Nisaea sediminum: one gene and its partner. The protein of the gene in region 1 interacts with the protein of each later gene in a pairwise test. Links are inferred from orthologs where the notes say so. Each region holds a gene or a part of one and is shown in the gene's direction. Other genes may lie near its edges. The genes, in order: grpE and groL.

What was found.
Region 2: the proteins of grpE (region 1) and groL interact in binary tests that used the Escherichia coli proteins (3 or more experiments, as listed by UniProt). The link is inferred for Nisaea sediminum from one-to-one orthologs.

The regions. Positions count from the first base shown.
Region 1 is NZ_JACZCQ010000006.1:608,949-612,093, reverse strand. What follows is about bases 319-3,145. They hold grpE (nucleotide exchange factor GrpE), read left to right. Parts: upstream 319-1,324; coding sequence 1,325-1,966; downstream 1,967-3,145. Other genes in these bases: dnaK (molecular chaperone DnaK), read left to right, coding at 3,058-3,145; IG122_RS14890 (DUF1848 domain-containing protein), read right to left, coding at 2,003-2,878; hrcA (heat-inducible transcriptional repressor HrcA), read left to right, coding at 319-1,190. Outside these bases: more of hrcA, read left to right, coding at 147-318. UniProt on the Escherichia coli protein: Participates actively in the response to hyperosmotic and heat shock by preventing the aggregation of stress-denatured proteins, in association with DnaK and GrpE. It is the nucleotide exchange factor for DnaK and may function as a thermosensor.
Region 2 is NZ_JACZCQ010000006.1:35,599-38,856, reverse strand. The notes cover bases 278-3,217. They hold groL (chaperonin GroEL), read left to right. Parts: upstream 278-894; coding sequence 895-2,541; downstream 2,542-3,217. Other genes in these bases: IG122_RS12155 (PAS domain-containing protein), read left to right, coding at 2,700-3,217; groES (co-chaperone GroES), read left to right, coding at 587-877. Outside these bases: IG122_RS12170 (Usg family protein), read right to left, coding at 1-217; more of IG122_RS12155, read left to right, coding at 3,218-3,258.

The DNA.
Region 1 (3,145 bases):
AGGCCCGCGTCCTGCGGGTCCATGCCGGTCTCTGGATCGTCTGTTCGAAATCGCGCGCAACCTACTATCGGCGGCACGGTACGTCCATCATTCAAGGCGCATTGACGGTGCGACGGGGGCTCCCTAGATTTTCCGTCATGGAACACATGTCAGGCATCGGGGCTCTGAACGCCCGCTCGCGGGAAATCCTGCAACAGATTGTCGACACTTATGTAGAGACGGGCGAGCCGATCGGCTCGCGGACGATCTCGCGCCGCCTCGGCGAGGTGCTGTCCCCGGCAACGATCCGCAATGTCATGGCCGATCTCGAGGAAGCGGGCCTGCTTTACGCCCCACATACCTCCGCTGGCCGGCTGCCGACCGAGCGTGGCCTGCGCATCGTGGTCGACGGGCTGCTGGAGATCGGCGGCGACCTGAGCGAGGAAGAGCGGGGCAAGATCGACTCCCTGCTCGCCGCGAATGGCCGCGGTTATGACGAGGTTCTGGACGAGGCGACGCGCGCGCTGGCCGGCCTTTCGTCCTGCGCCGGTCTGGTGATCTCCCCGAAATCGGAGCCGTCGCTGCGCCACATCGAATTCGTGCCGCTGGCTGCCGGACGGGCGCTCGTCGTGCTGGTGAACGAGCTCGGCCTGGTGGAGAACCGGGTGATCGAGCTGCCTGTCGATCTTCCGGCTTCGGCGCTCGTGCAGGCGACCAACTTCCTGAATACCCGCTTCCACGGAGCCTCGCTCGATCAGGCGCTAAAGTCCATCAAGGCGGAGATCGAGCACCGCAGGATAGAGCTCGACGAGCTCACGGCGCGCGTGGTCGAGGACGGTCTCGCGCTGCTGGCGGGTGGGCCCGACGACGGTTCGCTCATTGTGCGCGGCCAGTCGCGCCTGCTTGAGGATGTCTCTGCGGTCGAGGATCTGGAGCGGATCCGCCTGCTGTTCGACCAGCTCGAACAGAAGCAGGGCATGCTGAAGCTGCTGCAGGCGACGGGCGATGCCGACGGCGTGCAGATCTTCATCGGGGCGGAAAACCAGCTATTCGAACATACCGGCTGCTCGATGATCCTCTCGCCCTACCGGGATACGAAGAAGCGTGTGGTCGGTGCCATTGGCGTAATCGGACCGACGCGGATGAATTACGCCCGCATCATTCCCATGGTCGATTACACCGCACGGCTGATCGGCCGCGTCATTGGCTGATCAGAGGAGCGTTGATCCGGGGGCCGAGCCGCGCTAAAGCAGGCGCTCCGGGCCCGGAATGATTGATTTCCCATTCCGGCCGCCCACATTTGGGCCTGACTTTCAGGATCTCTAGACGGGAAAGAGCCAGACCGATGGCCGAACAAGGCAAGAAAACCGAGCAACACGCCAACCAGGACGCGCCGGGCGACGAGCCGCTTGTCAATCCGGATGACGGGATTCTCGACATGGACGCGCTGATGGGCGGCCTGAAGAACGAGGATAGCGACGCGGAGGCCGACGATGATCGCGCCGACGACGAGGTTCAACAGCTCAAGGATCAGCTGATCCGCACGCTCGCGGAGCTGGAAAACACGCGGAAACGGGCGGAGCGCGATGTCGCGCAGGCGCGCAAGTTCGCGATCACCGATTTCGCCCGGGATCTGCTCAGCGCGTCCGATAATCTGCGCCGGGCGCTCGAATCCGCGCCGGAAGACCGCGACGAGCTCGACATCACCCTGAAGAACCTGGTGATCGGTGTCGAGATGACCGAGAAGGAACTGCTCGGCGTGTTCGAGAAGCACGGCATCCGCAAGATTGATCCGCTCGGCGACAAGTTCGACTACAACCTGCACCAGGCAATGTTCGAGGTTCCGGACGCCAAGACAGAGCCGGGCACCGTCGTGCAGGTGATGCAGCCGGGCTACGTGCTGCAGGACCGCCTTCTGCGGGCCGCGATGGTTGGGGTCTCGAAGAGCCCGGACGATAAGAAGGAAACGGTCGACACCACGGCGTAACGCATTCCGCGCCAGCGCTTCATCATCCGGCCGGCGTCAGGGCAGCAGCGCCTCACCGGCCGGATCGTGCCGCTTCAGGGCGGTTTTCGCCCGCTCCCGCTTCTCGACCGCATAACAATAGACGCATCCGTGTGGACAGCTGTCATAGCTGCCGATGTCCCGGGATTCCGCGCAGAGACACCCCGGACGGTTGCCTTTCTGCCGGACCTTGAGCGGGCGTCCGGCGATATCCGCGAGCCGTTCCGCGTCGATGCAGCGTGCGGGTGAGAGGGCTCCGCCGAGAAGCTCGGGCTGCGAACATAGCGTCGGGCGAAGACCCGCCTCCGCGGCGATCGCGGCGAGTTCCTGCAACAACGCGGATTTCTCTTCCGGCCCGGGATCGCGCCAATCGAAGCCGCTCTGCCGGGCGCTTTCCTCGGTGTTGCGGCGGCTCTTGCGATAGATATGCGCGGCAGAGAAAGTGACTTCATCGACACTGCCGGCGAGCGCGCGGGCGAGGAGGGCTACGGTCTCCCGGTGGAAATCCGGCGGCGTGAGACTGGACCAGAAAACCGGATCGTAGCGCCAGACCACTGCCCTTGGTCCAAACCGTTCCGATAAAGAAACAATATCGGCGAGGGCGGTCTCGACCGGCGGAACGCGCTGCTCGAGCGCGGACGGATATCCGGTGACCGTGTATTGCACGACGAAGGGCACGCGATCCGCGGCGAGGGTTTCGAATATTGCCCGGGCCGGCCTGGCGTTTCGGGTCCAGAAGACATAACCGTCCACCTCCTCCGGCCGGAGCCCGACCCGTGACGGTTTGCCGCTGTAGGGGTTCGGTACAAGAGCGTATCCGGCCTCGATCCGCGCCTTCAGCCACGCGCTGTAGAAGGCCGGGATGTCGGTGCGGTAGCTCGCGGAGATGATCATATCGGCGCCGATTCCCGGAAAATTGGCTCTAATGGGACTTGCGGGTCGCGAAATCCTATTCCACTTGGTTGCAGCGCGGCCACACCACGCCTATATAGCGGTTGGCTTGAACGTACCAATCGGGAACGGGAACGGCGCTTCGAGAAGGCCGTCAACGTTTGCTGAAAGACGAGGAAAACATGAGCAAAGTAATCGGTATCGACCTGGGAACCACCAATTCCTGTATCGCGTTCATGGACGGCAAGGACGCGAAAGTGATTGAGAATG
Region 2 (3,258 bases), 570 kb from region 1 along the record:
CGGTCAGGGAGCCGGCGCAGATCTGAACAGAGTGAATCTGCGCTTCGATATTGAGCCGCCAATGATCGAGGAAGCGCCTCAGACGCGGGAATTTCGGAACGACGTCGTGTGTCTGCCAGACGAAGCTTTGCAGCAGATCCGGATAGTCCGGCATGCGGTAGAGAATTTCCGCGGTCGTCACGCGGCGCTCGAACAGGACGACAGGCTCAATCGACATTCATGAACTCCATCAATTGTGATTGCGGAAATTTTGATGTAGAACAGCGGCGCCTCGCAATAACTAAATAAAATCAATTGATTAGCAGCAAATCGGTTTGATTGCTGCTAGGGGTCTCTCACCGCTATTCCGCAAGATTCCGTTTGGAAATCCTCCCCGGCGGCCCCATCTGCCGGTCTCGTGTGGACCGCGTCCCGCCTCTTCTCGGTCCGAAAATTTTTCCAGACTCGCTTGGCTATTCCTTGACAGTGGTTTCGCGCTTCCCTACATCGTCAGCACTCGCCGTTGGTGAGTGCTAATAATTAGGTTCGCCACGGCGAGCGCTCAGTTAGAAAACGTCACTCAGACGAGTTTTTCGGAGGTTATGGCATGAAGTTCAGGCCATTGCATGACCGGGTTGTTGTCCGTCGCACTGAAGGCGAGGAGAAGACAGCCGGGGGCATCATTATTCCCGATTCCGCCAAGGAAAAGCCGATGCAGGGCGAAGTTGTCGCCGCTGGCTCCGGCGCGCGCGACGAGACCGGTAAGGTCCAGCCGCTCGACGTCAAGGCCGGCGACAAGGTTCTGTTCGGCAAATGGTCGGGCACCGAGGTCAAGATCAACGGTGAAGAACTGCTGATCATGAAAGAGTCCGACATCATGGGCGTTCTGGAATCCTAAGAAAGGACTGATCCATCATGGCTGCTAAAGACGTCAAGTTCGGCACCGATGCACGCGCCCGCCTTCTCAAGGGCGTGGATGTGCTCGCGGATGCCGTCAAGGTTACCCTGGGCCCGAAAGGCCGCAACGTCGTTCTCGACAAGTCCTTCGGTGCCCCGCGCATCTCCAAGGACGGCGTGACCGTTGCCAAGGAAATCGAACTGTCCGACAAGTTCGAGAACATGGGCGCACAGATGGTGCGCGAAGTCGCCTCCAAGGCGAACGACATCGCCGGTGACGGCACCACCACCGCTACGGTTCTGGCTCAGGCCATCGTGCGCGAAGGCTCCAAGGCCGTCGCCGCCGGCATGAACCCGATGGACCTGAAGCGCGGCATCGACACCGCCATCGAGGCCGTCGTTGCCGATATCCAGAAGCGCGCCAAGAAGATCTCCACCTCCGGTGAGGTCGCTCAGGTCGGCACCATCTCCGCCAACGGCGAAGCCGAAATCGGCGAAATGATCGCCAAGGCGATGGAGAAGGTCGGCAACGAGGGCGTGATCACGGTCGAGGAAGCCAAGTCCCTGCACACCGAACTCGACGTTGTCGAGGGCATGCAGTTCGACCGCGGCTATCTCTCCCCGTACTTCGTCACCAACGCCGACAAGATGACCTGCGAGCTGGAAAGCCCGTACATCCTGCTGCACGAAAAGAAGCTCTCCAACCTGCAGGCGATGCTGCCGGTTCTCGAGCAGGTCGTGCAGTCCGGCAAGCCGCTCCTCATCATTGCTGAGGACGTCGAAGGCGAAGCGCTCGCCACGCTCGTCGTCAACAAGCTGCGTGGCGGCCTGAAGGTTGCCGCCGTCAAGGCTCCGGGCTTCGGCGATCGCCGCAAGGCCATGCTGGAAGACATTGCCATCCTGACCGGTGGCACCGTCGTCAGCGAAGACCTCGGCATCCAGCTCGAGAACGTTACCGTCGACATGCTCGGCACCGCCAAGCGCGTCCAGATCTCCAAGGACGAGACGACGGTCGTCGACGGCGCCGGCAAGAAGAAGGACATCGAGGCCCGCTGCAACCAGATCCGGGCGCAGATCGAGGAAACCTCCTCCGACTACGACCGTGAGAAGCTCCAGGAGCGTCTCGCGAAGCTGGCTGGCGGCGTCGCGGTGATCCGCGTCGGCGGCGCCACCGAGATCGAGGTGAAGGAACGCAAGGATCGTGTCGACGACGCGATGCACGCGACCCGCGCCGCGGTCGAGGAAGGCATCGTTCCGGGCGGCGGTACCGCCCTGCTCTATGCCGTCAAGGCTCTCGACAAGATCAAGCTGGAAAACGAAGACCAGAAGATCGGTGTCAACATCGTGCGCAAGGCCATCCAGGTCCCGGCACGTCAGATCGCCGAGAACGCTGGTGAAGATGGTTCCGTCATCGTCGGCAAGATGCTCGAGTCCAAGGACACCGACTGGGGCTTCGATGCGCAGAAGGGCAAATTCACCAATCTGGTGAAGGCCGGCATCATCGACCCGGCCAAGGTCGTTCGTTCCGCGCTGCAGAACGCCGGCTCCGTTGCGGGTCTGCTGATCACCACGGAAGCGATGGTCGCCGAGAAGCCGGAACCGAAAGGTGCCGGCGGCGGCATGCCGGGTGGCGGCATGCCGGACATGGGCGGCATGGGCTTCTAAGTCAGCCTTCCGCATAAATCCAAGAAACCCTCCAGGGAGCTCCCTGGAGGGTTTTTTGTCGTTCTCTGGCAAAAATTTGCGTCAGATCAAAATTTTGGTAGGGTGGTCGGGCTGCATTCCGTGACTTGAACTTTCTCTTTCGGGATTGGTCGCTGGATATGGAGGGTGACGCGTCTGCAGGGCGTCTGGAAGAGATCGTTCCTCCGATCGAGGATCGGATCGAACGGCTGATCGCTTACTGGCGGAGCAAGAAGTCTGCAGGTGGATTGCCGGGACGGCGGGACATCGATCCGACGGAGATCCCGGATCTGCTCCCCCATATAGGCCTCATTGACGTGCTCGAAGGCGGACAGGCGTTTCGCTACCGGCTTCTCGGCACTCACCTGAACAACATCTTCGGTGAGGATTTCACGGGCAAGGATGTCGGGGAAATCAAGCTCGGCGACTACGGTGCCTTCCTCCTGGATCTTTACCGCTCCGTCTTGACCGCCACGAGTCCGGTCGTCAGTGACAGTGTGTTCGAGTTTCGGGACAAGAATTTCCTGAAGGTGCGGCGCGTCCTCTTTCCTCTCGCGGCGGACGGCAGGACGGTCGATATGATCCTCTTCATAAACGTCTTCCGCAGCAGGTATGAGGAGGAGGTTGAGCCCCGGAAGGCCGGCGAGCCCAGGGGCCCGATGTTCGACCAGACCCTCATCTCGAGCGGCCGGGAACTCT